DNA from 3 places in the Mesorhizobium sp. M1078 genome. Region 3 is predicted to be linked to each of the others. Evidence: predicted binding sites of a transcription regulator. Region 3 holds the regulator's gene; each other region holds the start of a gene.
What was found. The regulator PhoB, encoded in region 3, activates phosphate uptake and scavenging genes when phosphate is short. The targets are predictions, from matches to a motif close to TGTCATNNANCTGTCAT.

Region 1 (4,949 bases), on a different contig from region 3:
GCCAGGTCGCAGAACGTGTCGGCGACGGTGCCTTTGGACAGGCCGGCAATGGCGACGATGTCACCCGCCTGCGCCTCTTCGATCGGCTGGCGCTCAAGGCCACGGAACGCGAGGATCTTGGAGATGCGCCCGGTTTCTATCTGCGTGCCGTCATGGTGGAGCACCTTGACCGCCTGGTTGGACTTCAGCGTGCCGCTCTCGATACGGCCGGTAATGATGCGGCCGAGGAAGGGATTGGCTTCCAGGATGGTGCCGATCATGCGGAACGGGCCAGGATGAACGGTCGGCTCCGGCACATGCTTGATGACGAGGTCGAACAGCGGCGCCAGGCCCTGGTCCTTCGGGCCTTCCGGATTTTCCGAGACCCAGCCATCGCGGCCAGAACCGTAGAGGATCGGGAAGTCGAGCTGCTCGTCGGTGGCGTCAAGCGCTGCAAACAGGTCGAACACCTCGTTGACCACTTCGACGTGGCGGGCGTCCGGACGGTCGATCTTGTTGATGACGACGATCGGCTTCAGGCCGACCTTGAGCGCCTTGCCGACGACGAACTTGGTCTGCGGCATCGGGCCTTCGGCCGCGTCGACCAGCACGATCGCCGAATCCACCATCGACAGGATGCGCTCGACCTCACCTCCGAAATCGGCGTGGCCGGGGGTGTCTACGATGTTGATGCGGGTGTCCTTCCAGTCGACCGAGGTCGCCTTGGCCAGGATGGTGATGCCGCGTTCCTTTTCGAGGTCGTTGGAATCCATGGCGCGCTCGGCGACGCGCTGATTGTCGCGGAAGGAACCGGATTGCCGCAGCAATTGGTCGACGAGGGTGGTTTTTCCATGGTCGACGTGCGCGATGATCGCGATATTACGAATTTTCATTTTGTGGTCTCGGGAGCGTTGCAGGCAGCAGGCCAAAAGGCGCCGCCTCTTTCGGTTGCGCGGCTCATACAGGGTTTTTCGCAATTGCGAAAGAGGAGGCGCACCACCAAATACTCATCAAATCTTAAGCATCTCGGTGTGAGATGGTTTTGTTAACCAAGGCGGGAACCTTTCTGGGCCCGGGTAGTTCGAAATTCATGACCGACAAACTCAATCGATTTTGGCCCCTCATCGCTTCGGTCGCATTCGCTGCCGTGCTGGCGGCCAATGCCGCTCAATCGGCCGCCACGGTGAAGGAAGCCAATCCGGCTTCGTCGTCCGACCGGACGGCCGAGCAGATGTTTGCCGACGCCCCTGATGGCGTCGACCCCGTGGTCACCGGCCCGGTCAGCGCCTCTTTCAAGCAGAGGCAGCAGGTTGCAGGCTGCGACAGCGCGGTGTGGCCGAAGATTCCGACGGTTTGCTACCCGGACTGACGGCTGCCCATTCCAGGCATAGCGATCCTTCGCACCGACCCAAAGGCTTACGCCGACCGCACCGGATCGAGCGTCACCTTGTAAAGCTCGATGTCGTCGCGATCCATCAGTCGCACGGTCAGCTGCTCTGTCGCCCCTGAAATGTCCACCAGGCCAAAGAACTGCAGGCCGGCCGAGGGTGGCAGGTTCTGGCCCTGTTCGGTGGTCGGCGCCTTGATGAATTTCAGCTCCGGGCCGAAGGTCATGTCGAAATCATTGGGACCGAAGGTACCGGCGTGGATCGGGCCCGAGACGAATTCCCAGAAAGGATTGAAATCCTGGAACCGCGCCTTGTCGGGGTTGTAATAGTGCGCCGCCGTGTAGTGGACATCGGCGGTCAACCAGACCGTGTTGGTGATGCCGGCAGTCTTGATGTAGCGCAACAGGTCGGCGATCTCGAGCTCGCGGCCTTTGGGCAGGCCATTGTCGCCATTGCTGATGGCTTCCGCGCCGACCTTCTTGGCGCCGTCGTCCCAGACGACGAGGCCGAGCGGCATGTCGGCGGCAATGATCTTCCAGGTCGCCCTGGAATTCGTCAGCTCGCGCTTCAGCCATTTCGTCTGCTGTTCGCCCAGCATGCGTGACTGCGGCGTCATGTCCTCCTGCATGTCGGGGCCGTTCGGGCCGCGATAGGAGCGCATGTCGAGGAAGAACACGTCGAGCAGCGGCCCATGCGCGATCTTGCGGTAGACGCGGCCGGGCTCGGACGGCTCGTAGCGGATCGTCGTCATCTCATGGAAGGCGCGCGCCGCACGCGCCGCGAGCACATGGACGGATTTTTCGGTGTAGCGGCTGTCGGCGCCGAGATTCTTCGAATCCGACCAGTTGTTCAGCACCTCGTGATCGTCCCACTGGTAGAAGGTCGGGCAGATGGCGCTCAAGGCCAGAACGTTTTTGTCCATCATGTTGTATTTCCACTGGTCGCGGTACTCATCCAGCGTCTCGGCCACCTTGCGCTTGCCGTCGATCAGGACGACGTTTTTCCACTTGCCGCCGCCAGGCAGGTCTACCTCGTCCTTCATGGCGCCATCGGCATAGATGGTGTCGCCGGAATGCAGGAAGAAATCCGGCGTGTGCCTGGCGATGGTGGCGTAGGTTTTCATGCCGGTCTCATCGATTCCCCAGCCCTGGCCGGCCGTGTCGCCCGACCAGGCGAATTTTATGTCGCGCTTCGAGGCGGGTGCTGTGCGGAAACGGCCGACGATCGGTTCGGAAACGGCGTTGATATCCGACAGGTCGGCGGCAGTCATCCGGTAGAAGATATCCTGGTCGGAGGCGAGGTCGGTGAGCAGGCGCTTGACCGTGAAGTCGCTGGCCGGCGAGGTATCGAGCGGCGCCAGCCGCGTCGCATTGGCGAAGTTTTCCGTCGACGACACTTCGAACATGACGCGCGAAGGCCGGTCGGTGCGCGTCCACACCATGCCGCTCGAGGCATCGACATCGCCGGACTGGACGCCATGGGTGAAGGCCGGGCGCTGGCTGGCGCGCGAATAATAGGGCAAAGCGAGCCCCGATGCGCCGAGCAGACCGGCGGCGCTGGCAGAGGTGACGAAAGCGCGGCGGGTCAACGAGATCTTGTTCATGGCTGTCTCCTGATGGCTTCGAACGGTGCCAGCAAGCTCCAGCTTCAATGTTTCAGCCACATCTCGGGAAGATGAAACTTTGATAACAATCGACAGGTGATCTCCGCCCTTGAGGGGGGAGATGTCGCCGAAGGCGACAGAAGGGGGTCGCCTCGCTTGGAGCGCCGACCTCTGCGCAAGAGGCTGAGTCCGGTCGCACGGACCCCCCTCTGGCCGCTTCGCGGCCATCTCCCCCCTGAGGGGGGAGATTAGTACCGCGCCTTACGCCGCTTGCGGCTCCGGATCGAAAGCCGGCCTGCTCGTATTGATCAGCAGCGACAGACACGCAGCCACGATCGCCGTCATGCCGGCGATCAGGAAAGCCAGTTCGTAATTGCCCTGCAATTCGCGCATGGTGCCGCCGAAGGCGGCGGCGGTGGCGGCGCCGACTTGGTGGCCGGCTACGATCCAGCCGAACACGATCGGGCCGCTGCGGTCACCGAAGGCCTCGTTGGCGAGCCTGAGCGTCGGCGGCACGGTGGCGATCCAGTCGAGACCGTAGAGCACCGCGAAGATGATCAGGCTGGTCGCCGAGAAGCCGGAATAGGGCAGATAGATCAGCGCCAGACCGCGAATGCCGTAGTAGACGCCGAGCAGCTTGCGCGGGTCGAAACGGTCGGTGAGCCAGCCCGAGAGCGTCGTCCCGATCAGGTCGAAAATGCCCATAAGCGACAGCAGGCCCGCGGCCTGTACCTCGGGGATGCCCATATCGCCGCAGAAGGAGATCAGATGCGTGCCGACCAGCCCGTTGGTGGTGAAGCCGCAGATGAAGAAGGTGGCGAACAGATACCAGAAGACGCGGGTGCCGGCAGCGCGGCGCAGCGTGTTGAGCGTATGCGCCAGGAAATTGCCTTGCGATGCCGGCGATACCGGCGGCACGTCATCGGCCCCGGCGCCATAGCGCACCATGCCGATCGAAGCGGGACGCTCCGGAACCAACAGCCAGACCAGCGGCAGAAGACAGGCGGTGGCGATCGAGACGGCGGTAGCGACGGGCTGCCAGCCGCCCGACTGGGCGAGCGATGCCAGCAGCGGCAGGAACACCAAGAGGCCGGTGGCGCTGGAGGCCGACATCAGCCCCATCACCAAGCCGCGATTGGTCTTGAACCAGCGGTTGACGATGGTGGCGCCGAGCACGGTGGCGACCGCGCCGGAGCCGATGCCGGAAAACACGCCCCAGGTGAGGAACAGGTGCCATGGCTCGGTCATCAGCAGGCTGAGCGCGGTCGAGCCCGACATGATCACAAGCGAGGCAAGCAGCGTGCGGCGCAAGCCGATACGCTCCATCAATGCGGCGGCAAACGGCCCGGTCAGGCCGTAAAGGAAGATGCCGATCGCGGCGGCAATCGAAACCGTATCGCGCCCCCAGCCGAAGCTTTTATCCAACGGCAGCATCATCACCGAGGGTGCGGAACGAAGCCCGGCCGCGATCAACAGGCAGAGGAAGATGACGCCAACCACGACGAAAGCGTAGCGCTGGCCAAACGGACGGGATTGAGCTATCATGTTACTGACCGGTACGTTGCAGGGTGAGGACCTGTATACGTACCGATCGGTAACACGTCAATCGAGTCATACCATGCCAACGGACAAAAATTTTGAACTGACCATCAAGGACGGTCATGCAGTGGCACCGCCCAAGGCTGCCAAGAAAATCCTCGACGTGGCGTACGACCTGTTCTACCGCCGCGGCATCCGGGCGATCGGCGTCGACGAGATCGTCAAGCGCGCCGGCGTCACCAAGCCCAGCCTCTACCGCAGCTTTCCCTCCAAGGACGAGCTCGCCGCTTCCTATCTCAGGCAATATGACCGTGAGTATTGGGAGCGTTTCGACGAAGCCGTGGCTGCCCACCCCGGCGACCCGCGCGCACAGCTCAGGGCTTTCCTGACTCGCGTCGGCAAGCGCACGCAAAGGCCGGACTATCGCGGCTGCGGCATGA
Region 2 (4,949 bases), on a different contig from region 3:
TTGCGGGCCGCATTACACGAAAAATGGCCGAGGTCCAAGGCGAAATGGTCTCTTTTCACAAGCCGGCCATGTCTTCTTATCACCCGACAATATCCCGTCAGATCATGGCCATGCCGCCGTTGACATGGATGGTCTGGCCGGTGACGTAGGCTGCCTCGTTGGAGGCGAGATAGGCGACGGCCGACGCCACTTCAACACTCGTGCCCATGCGGCGCGTCGGGATCGCGGCCATTACCGCGTCTTTCTGCTTGTCGTTGAGCTTGTCGGTCATGGCCGATTCGATAAAGCCCGGGGCGACGCAGTTGACAGTGATGCTGCGGGTGGCGATCTCCTGCGCCAGCGACTTGGAAAAGCCGATCATGCCGGCCTTGGAGGCGCAATAATTGGTCTGGCCAGGATTGCCGGTGACGCCCACCACCGAGGTGATGTTGATGATGCGGCCATGGCGGCGGCGCATCATCGGATGGGTCAGCTCGCGGGTCAGCCGGAACACGGCAGTGAGGTTCACCTCCAGCACGCTGTCCCAATCCGCGTCCGCCATGCGCACGAACAGGCCGTCCTTGGTGATGCCGGCATTGTTGACCAGTATGTCGACGCCTTCGAGTTCGGCTTCGGCCTTCTGGCCAAGCGCCTTGACCTCGTCACGGTCGGCAAGATTGGCCGGGAACAGCTTTACCCGGTCGCCGAGTTCGCCGGCCAGGGTCTCCAGTTTCTCGATGCGGGTGCCGTGCAGGCCGACAATGGCGCCTTGCGCATGCAGCACCCGGACAATCGCCTCGCCAATGCCGCCCGATGCGCCGGTGACGAGCGCCTTGCGGCCGGTCAGTTCGAACATTTTCGTCTCCTGATCTTAAGAGAACACCCTTCCCACGGGAGAGGTTGAATCGCCAGTGGATTATGCAAGCGCGGCCAGCGCCGCCTCGACTTCGGCCGGCGTGCCGACGGCCGATGTGGTGATGTCGCGGCTGATCCGCCGCGCCAGGCCGGAAAGCACCTTGCCGGCGCCGATCTCAAAGAGCGTGGCGACGCCATTGGCGCCGAACCACTCCACCGTTTCGCGCCAGCGCACGCGGCCGGTGATCTGCTCGACCAGGCGGCGCGCGATCTCGTCGGGGTCGCGGGTCGGGGCTACAGTGACGTTGGAGACGACGGGCACGACCGGTGCATTCTTGGTCACGCCCGCCAGCGCCTCGCGCATGACATCGGCCGCCGGCGCCATCAGCGCCGAATGGAAGGGTGCGGAGACCTGCAGCATCAGCGCCCGCTTGGCGCCCTTTTCGGTGCACAGTTTCGCGGCGAGTTCCACCGCCGCCCTGGCGCCGGAGATCACCAGCTGGCCGCCGCCATTGTCGTTGGCGATCTGGCAGACCTGGCCGGATCCCGTTGCGGCCTCGGTGCAAGCGGCTTCGACGTCGGGCTGTTCCAGTCCGATGATCGCCGCCATGGCGCCCTCGCCGGCCGGCACCGCCGCCTGCATGGCGTTGCCGCGGATGCGCAGCAGCCGGGCAGCATCGGCGACCGAAACGAAACCGGCCGCGGCAAGGGCGGAATATTCGCCGAGCGAATGACCGGCAACGTAGGCAACCTTGTCCTTCAGCGAAAAGCCGCGCGCTTCCAGCGAGCGGATTCCCGCCAGCGAGACCGCCATCAGCGCCGGCTGGGCATTGGCAGTCAGGGTCAGCGCCTCTTCCGGGCCTTCCCAGATCAGTTTCGACAGCTTTTCGCCCAACGCATCATCGACTTCCTCGAACACCCTGCGTGCCTCGGGGAAGGCGTCGGCGAGGTCCTTGCCCATGCCGACAGCCTGGCTGCCCTGTCCCGGAAAGGTGAATGCGACGGCCATTTGGGCGCTCTCCAGCGGCTGATTTTTCCTGCCTGTGACGCAAGGCGGACCGTCAAGTCAAGCCCGGAGGCGGCATTTCCGCTCTCGCTTGAACCGGAGCTGACCTCGAGTCCCTGTTCCCAAAGGCTTTTTGCCGATCACACCTGATGAAAACCGCTCACGAATCGTTTGCTGGCTCTTCTTATTTTCGCCACAGGCGCTAGCTTTTGCATGACAGTTCTATGACAGAACGGTGGCGCGAGTGGAAATGCGCGTTGCTTGGGCCGGGGGAAGAGACGTGGCTAGGATCAGGAAGGGCGCGGCCGTACCCGCGCCACAGTTCTTGGAAGACGATCCGTCCACCGGCTACCTGCCGGGGCGCAGATGGCCGGTCATCCGCTACGGTCTGGTCACGCTGCTTGCCTCCGCCATCCTGGTGTTCGCCATCGAATGGATCGTGCGCGGCGACTTCTTCGGCACAGTCGACTTCTTCCTGCAGCCATTCAAGCCGGGCTGGACCACCATCATTGTCTTTGCATTGGTGCTGATGGGACTGGACGCCGTGCTTGGCCGCAGTCACCAGAGCCTGATGATCGTGGCGCCGCTGACGCTGGCGCTGGCCTTTGTCGGGCATCAGAAGTCGCATTATCTCGGCGATCCGCTCTACCCAACCGATTTTCTTTATTCGCGCCAGATCATGGCACTGATGCCGCTCCTGGTGCGCGAGCGGCCCTGGACGGCGCTCGCCATGGCGGTCGGCATCGTCGCCGGCCTGTCGCTGCTGATCTATGGCTGGCGGTTGTGGCGCCGCAAGGTTCCGATCCTCAGCCGCAAAGGGCGGCTGGCGCGGCTGACGCTGGCAGTGCCGCTGCTCGCCTTCTTCGTCTCGATCATGGACTACGCCACCTTCTCGTGGACCCGCGACCGGCTGCAGATCATCCCGATCATGTGGGACCAGAAGGAGAACTACGCCTCCAACGGGTTTGCGCTGGCCTTCGCGCTCAACGTGCCGATGGCGCATGTCTCGGCGCCGGCGGGCTATTCCGACAAGGCGATCGACGCGATCGACAGGCCTGCTGTGGCGGCCTCGGTACCGGATGAGAAACCCGACATCATCGTGGTGATGAGTGAATCTTTCTGGGATCCGACCAAGCTGCCCGGCGTCACAATCACGCCTGACCCGATCCCCAATGTGCGGGCGCTGCGTTCCGGCTATATGTTCTCGCCGGAATTCGGCGGCATGACCGCCAACATCGAATTCGAGGCGCTGACCGGCTTTTCCAATGCCTTCCTGCCGGCGGGCTCGATCCCCTATCAGCAATATGTGCGCACGCCGACGCCGTCGCTGGCGACCTTCCTGAAAAGCGAGGGATACCGGGCGCGCGCCATCCATCCGGGCACCAACTGGTTCTGGAACAGGGGCGCCGTCTATGCCGATTTCGGCTTCAACGATTTCCGCTCGGAAGAGACGCTGCCGCCACTGGAAAAGCGCGGGCCGCTGGCTTCCGATGCCTCGATGACCGACGAGATCATCGCAGAGGCCGACGCCAGCGAGCGGCCGGTGTTCTTCTTCGCCGTCAGCCTGCAGAACCACGGTCCCTACGAGCCGTACCGCTATTACAATCCGACCCACAAGGTCGCGGCGCCGATCAGCACATGGGCGCGGGAATCGCTGCTCAGCTACGCCGAAGGCTCCGCCGATGCCGACCGTGGCCTCGAACGATTGATCGAATGGGCGAAGAAGCGCGAGCGGCCGACGGTCATCGCCTTCTTCGGCGACCATCTGCCGCCGCTCGGCCCCGTCTATGTCGAAACCGGTTACCTGAAGGACAATGTCGCGCCGCGCAAGGAACCGACGCCGGCGGCGGCACTGGAGCATCATCAGACGCCGCTGGTCATCTGGTCTAACCGCACCGGTCCGGCGCAGGATATGGGCGCCGTGAGCCCGGCCTTCCTGCCCTACCATATCCTTACCACGGCCGGGATCACGCACCCCTACTACACCGGCTTCCTGGGCGCGCTGCGCGAACGCTATCGCGTCGTCGACCGCAATCTGCTTTTGACACCGTCAGGTGAGGCCACGCCGGACTGGGCGCGGCAGAAGGACGTTGATCCGGCGATCAACGATTACCGCTTGCTGCAATACGACATGATGTTCGGCAAGCGTAAGGCGGCTCCGGACTTCTTCCCCGAAACGATCAACGGTGGTACCCCGCATACGAGTTGATGCCTGGTATTTTTCCAACCCTGCGACGCCAGGACGCTGTCCGGAGCATGCGTTACCCTTGCCTTCCAGCCAATTTGCTATATAGACGCCCGCAATCTGCCGGTCCTTGCTGGGGGCTGAACGGAGGGCCGGAGGTTTTACCCAAAACCTTCGTGTGAAGCCAGAAGCGCTTCCGCCTCCCGTGTCTCCGCTCTCGACCGTCTCGAAATGCTCCTTTCTTCCCCGCCCCCTCGGGACCAGCGGGTCAGAGAAGTTGCAGAGGCTTTGCCGCGAGGATCCGGGAGAGAAACGAAGAAAGGCACTGAACCACTATGGCTCTATACGAACATGTGTTCCTTGCCCGGCAGGACCTCTCGCAGCAGCAGGTCGATGCGCTTGTCGAACAGTACAAGGGCGTTATCTCCGCAAATGGCGGGTCCGTCGGCCGGGTCGAGAACTGGGGACTGAAGTCCCTCACCTACCGGGTCAACAAGAACCGGAAGGCTTACTACACGCTTATGGACCTCAACTGCCCGCCGGCAGCGCTCAACGAGATGGAGCGCCAGATGGGCCTGTCCGAGGACGTGCTGCGTTTCCTGACCGTCAAGGTCGAGGCGCATGAGGAAGGCCCGTCGGCCATGATGCAGAAGCGCGAAGAGCGCTCGGAACGCGGCGGCTTCGGCGACCGCGACCGTGGCGATCGTGGTCCGCGCTCGTTTGGCGACCGTGACCGCGGCGACCGTGGCGATCGTCCGCCGCGCTCATTTGGCGACGCCGGTGGCGATCGTGGTCCGCGCCGTCCGCGCGAAGGCGTTGAAGGAGGTGCAGAATAATGGTCGACATCAATCAGATCCCGACCCGGCGCCCGTTCCATCGCCGCCGCAAGACCTGCCCGTTCTCCGGCGCCAACGCGCCCAAGAT
Region 3 (4,949 bases):
AGACATAGTTGCCCTCGGGCTTCGCCTTGAACACTTCGCGGGCCTGCATGCGGCCGACTTCCTTGTTGTCGAAGGTCAGGTAGAAGACGTCCTTGTTCTCGATCAGGCGGTCATAGCCGACGACCGGAATGCCTTCGTCCAGCGCCTTCTGCACCGCCGGGCCGATGGCCGAGGCGTCCTGCGCCAGGATGATCAGCGAGTTGGCGCCCTGCGAGATCAGGCTTTCGACGTCGGTCAGCTGCTTGCCGGGATTGGACTGCGCGTCGGCGGAAATGTACTTGTCGCCGGCAGCCTCGATCGCCGTTTTCATCGCCGCCTCGTCGATCTTCCAGCGCTCTTCCTGGAAGTTCGACCACGACACGCCGATGACCTTGTCCTTCGCCTGCGCGACCGAGACCAGCGCCAGCGACATGGCGACGCCCGCCAGCATGGCGGCTGCAAATCTGTTCATTATAACCCTCCCTGCGCCGCGCACGGCGCGACAAAACCGGCCCGAAGGCCTGCACACAGAGGCTCCATTTTTTCGAGCCTCGAAAAAACACTGGTTCAATGATAAAGCGCTGTCAACATGGTTTCTGATGGCCTTGCCGAATTTTTTCGAGCTCCGCAATAAACAATGACAGGGCTGCCGGCGTCTGCCAATATTTGGCTGGTGCCGTCGAACGCCTTCACTATCATGAGGCGCGAGGAGGCCGGGAGGAAACAAATGTCGGTTGGAATCCGCCACGACGATCTGCGCCGTCGCAACCGCGCGATGGTGATTTCGGCCGTGCGCCGGGCCGGCCAGCCGTCGCGGACCGAGATTGCGGCGACCACCGGCCTCAGCCATTCGACCATATCGGCAATCTCGTCTGATCTGATTCAAGAAGGCATCCTGATTGAAGGCAAGCCTGGCGAGACCGGCTCGCTGAAACGCGGCCGGCCGCAGGTCGGCCTTGGCCTCAATCCGGAAGCGGCGGCGGTGATGACCGTGGTGCTGTCGCTGAACTTCCTCTCCGTCACCGTCATCGACTATGCCGGCCAGGTGGTCGCGGAAGAACAGCGCCGGCTCGACACGCTGACCATGCCGCGCGACGAACTGATCGGCGAATGCGTAGCAATCGTCCGGCGGCGTCTCGAGGACCCGGACCTGGACGTCCAGAGCATCGCCCGCATTGCCATGGGCATCCAGGGCATCACCGATTCGCAGGCGCGGGCCATGCTGTGGTCGCCAATCACGCCACTGACCGACATTGCCTTCGCCGACATGTTGGAAGCGGAATTCGGCATTCCGGCCACCATGGAGAACGACTGCAATATGATGGCGGTGGCGCTGCAATGGCGCCAGCCCGAGCGCTACCGCGACAATTTTATCGCCATCCTCTTGTCGCACGGCATCGGCATGGGACTGGTGCTGAAAGGCGAACTTTTCACCGGCACCCATTCCTCGGGCGGCGAGTTCGGCCACATGATCCACCGTCCGGGCGGCGCGCTCTGCCGCTGCGGGCGGCGCGGCTGCGTCGAGGCCTATGCCGGAAACTACGCCATCTGGCGCAGCGCCAAAATGATGGGCGAGGATGCCGAGCCGGTCGATATCGGCGACGCTGATATGCGCGCACTCGCCGCGCGCGCCCGCGAAACCGACGGCCCGGAGCGCGAAGCCTATCGCAAGGCCGGCGAGGCGCTCGGCTTCGGCCTCGGCAGCCTGTTTGCGCTGATCGATCCGGCACCCGTCGCCATGGTAGGCGTCAGCGCCGCCGCCTTCGACTTGATCGAACCGGCATTGCGCGAAGCGATCGCCCAGACCGCCGGCGGCCAGCACTCGAAATCGATCTCCTTCGACACCGAGCCCAACGAGCTGCCGCTGATCCGCGAAGGCTGTGCCATGCGCGCGCTCGGCTTCGTCGATCAGGAGATTTTCGCGCCGGGCATTCAGGCCAAATCCGGCAAGCATGTCGTCTGAATGGCCGGCAACGGCGCGACGCGCAGCATCCTAGTCTTCCCTGATCGCGTAGCCGGCGCCGCGAATGGTACGGATGACATCCGGCATGCGGCCGTTGTTGACCGCTTTGCGTAAGCGCCCGACATGGACGTCGACGGTTCGCTCGTCGATATAGATCGTCTCGCCCCAGACATTGTCGAGCAGTTGGCTGCGCGAGAACACGCGGCCGGGATGGCGCATCATGAATTCGAGCAGCCGGAACTCGGTCGGTCCGAGCCTGATCTCGCTCTTCTTGCGGTAGACACGGTGCGACTCGCGGTCGAGCACGATGTCGCCGACCTTGAGCACGCTGGACAGCACTTCCGGCTTGGCCCGGCGCAGCAGCGCCCTCACGCGCGCCATGAACTCCGGCGTCGAGAATGGCTTGACCAGATAGTCGTCGGCGCCGGTGGACAGGCCGCGCACGCGATCGCTTTCCTCACCGCGCGCGGTCAGCATGATGATCGGCAGCCGCTCGGTTTCGGGCCGCACTCTAAGGCGCCGGCAGAGCTCGATGCCGGAAACAGCGGGCACCATCCAGTCGAGCACCAGGAGATCGGGCACGTTTTCCTGCAGGCGGATCTCGGCCTCGTCGCCGCGTGTCACCACCTCGACGTGATAGCCTTCGGATTCGAGGTTGTAGCGGAGGAGCACGCCTAGCGGCTCCTCGTCCTCCACGACCATGATGCGTGGCGCGATCATCGGCAGTTCACCCTCATCAGGCCGGCATGGCCATCGCCGTCTCGTCCTGCTTCGGACGATTGGCGGGCAGTTGCTGGCCGGTCAGCACATAATACGCATTTTCGGCGATGTTGGTGACATGATCGCCGATGCGCTCAAGATTCTTGGCGCAGAACAAGAGATGCGTGCAGGCGGTGATGTTGCGAGGGTCTTCCATCATGTAGGTCAAGAGCTCACGAAACACAGACGTGTATTTGACGTCGATGCGCTCGTCGTCATTCCTGAGTTTTGCAAGCGCTGCCGCATCGGTGGCGGCATATTCCTCGACGACGCCTTGCACCTGGATCAGCACCAGCTGCGCCATGGCGTCGATGGAGTGCGAGAGGTCGCGCGGCGTGACGCTCAAGCCCACGGTGCCGACGCGTTTGGCGATGTTCTTGGCGAGGTCGCCGATGCGCTCGAGGTCGCCCGCCATGCGGATCGAGCCGACCACGGCACGCAGATCGTTGGCCATCGGCTGACGCTTGGCGATCAGCGTGATGGCGCGGTCGTCCAGTTCGCGCTGGCGCGCATCCATGATGGCGTCGTCGGAAACGACACGCTGTGCCAGCGCATTGTCCGAATTGAGCAGCGCCCTGGTCGAGCCGCTGACCATCGAGCCTGCCAGATCGCCCATGTCGCGGATCAGCTTGCTGATCTGCCCGAGCTCTTCATCGAAGGAGGCGACGGTATGTTCACCCATGATCTTGGTCCTCGTGCCTGAAAATTCACCCGCCGGACGGCTCAGCCGAAGCGGCCGGTAATGTAGTCCTGGGTGCGCTTGTCGTCGGGGTTGGTGAACATCTTGTCGGTGGCGCCCTCCTCGACGAGATAGCCGAGATGGAACATCGCCGTGCGCTGCGAGACGCGCGCCGCCTGCTGCATCGAATGGGTGACGATGACGATCGTGTAGTTCTGGCGCAGCTCGTCTATCAGCTCCTCGACACGGGCGGTGGCGATCGGATCGAGCGCCGAGCAGGGCTCGTCCATCAGGATCACCTCCGGCGACACGGCGATGGCGCGCGCGATGCACAGGCGCTGCTGCTGGCCGCCGGACAGGCCGGTGCCGGGCTCCTGCAGGCGGTCCTTGACCTCGTTCCAGATCGCCGCCTTCTTCAGGCTCTGCTCGACGATCTGGTCCATGTCGGACTTGCGCTTGGCCAGCCCATGGATGCGCGGGCCGTAGGCGACGTTCTCGTAGATGGACTTCGGGAACGGGTTGGGTTTCTGGAACACCATGCCGACGCGTGCGCGCAGTTCGACGACATCGATGTTCTTGTCGTAGATGTCGTCTTCATCGAGCGTGATCTTGCCGGTCACCCGCGCCGAATCGATGGTGTCGTTCATGCGGTTGAGGCAGCGCAAGAAGGTCGACTTGCCGCAGCCGGAGGGGCCGATCAGCGCCGTCACCTGGTTCTGGCGGACGTCGAGATTGACGTCGAACAACGCCTGCTTGTCGCCATAGAACACGCCGACCTTGTCGCCGCGCATCTTGATGACTTCGTTCGACTTGGCGTTCATTTTGTCGCCCACTGCATTCTCAAGGGACTGTTCGGTCATGATGTTCATACCAAATTGCCTTTTTTCTACCAGCGCCGCTCGAACCGGCGCCGGAGCACGATCGCAGTGATGTTCATGGCCATGAGGAAGACGAGCAGGATGATGATGGCGCCGGACATGCGCTCGACAAAAGCGCGCTCAGCCTCGTTTGCCCACATATAGATCTGAACCGGCAGCGCGGTCGCCGGATCGAAAGGCGTCGTCGGATAATCGGCGACGAAAGCGACCATGCCGATCAAGAGCAGCGGTGCTGTCTCGCCGAGCGCACGCGCCAGGCCGATGATGGTGCCGGTAAGGATGCCTGGGGCGGCAAGCGGCAGGATGTGATGGAACACCATCTGCATCTTGGAGGCGCCGAGACCTAGGGCCGCCGAGCGGATCGACGGCGGCACCGCGGCAAGGGCGGCGCGCGTGGCGATGATTATGGTCGGCAATGTCATCAAGGTCAGCACCAGGCCGCCGACGAAGGAAGCCGAGCGCGGCATGCCGAGGAAGTTGATGAACACGGCAAGGCCAAGCAGACCGAAGACGATCGACGGCACCGCCGCGAGATTGTTGATGTTGACTTCGATCAGGTCCGTAAAGCGGTTCTTCTTGGCGAACTCCTCCAGATAGATCGAGGCGGCGACGCCGATCGGCAGCGCCAGCAACAGCACGATCACCATCATGTAGAACGAACCGATGATGGCCACGCCCATGCCCGACGTTT

Region 1: the regulator PhoB is predicted to act here: its motif matches at 3,042-3,058, upstream of NKH38_RS14115 (alkaline phosphatase D family protein).
Region 2: the regulator PhoB is predicted to act here: its motif matches at 2,054-2,070, upstream of NKH38_RS25160 (LTA synthase family protein).

The regions. Positions count from the first base shown of each region.
Region 1 covers NZ_JAMYMP010000008.1:212,422-217,370, forward strand. Annotated here, with positions in the region: gene typA (translational GTPase TypA) at 1-872, opposite strand, end outside; gene NKH38_RS14110 (hypothetical protein) at 1,070-1,348, shown strand; gene NKH38_RS14115 (alkaline phosphatase D family protein) at 1,396-2,970, opposite strand; gene NKH38_RS14120 (MFS transporter) at 3,232-4,515, opposite strand; gene NKH38_RS14125 (TetR/AcrR family transcriptional regulator) at 4,589-4,949, shown strand, end outside.
Region 2 covers NZ_JAMYMP010000026.1:11,434-16,382, reverse strand. Annotated here, with positions in the region: gene fabG (3-oxoacyl-[acyl-carrier-protein] reductase) at 98-835, opposite strand; gene fabD (ACP S-malonyltransferase) at 896-1,843, opposite strand; gene NKH38_RS25160 (LTA synthase family protein) at 2,121-4,049, shown strand; gene rpsF (30S ribosomal protein S6) at 4,361-4,861, shown strand; gene rpsR (30S ribosomal protein S18) at 4,861-4,949, shown strand, end outside.
Region 3 covers NZ_JAMYMP010000014.1:91,049-95,997, reverse strand. Annotated here, with positions in the region: gene xylF (D-xylose ABC transporter substrate-binding protein) at 1-451, opposite strand, end outside; gene NKH38_RS19430 (ROK family protein) at 707-1,942, shown strand; gene phoB (phosphate regulon transcriptional regulator PhoB) at 1,973-2,662, opposite strand; gene phoU (phosphate signaling complex protein PhoU) at 2,679-3,383, opposite strand; gene pstB (phosphate ABC transporter ATP-binding protein PstB) at 3,425-4,249, opposite strand; gene pstA (phosphate ABC transporter permease PstA) at 4,267-4,949, opposite strand, start outside.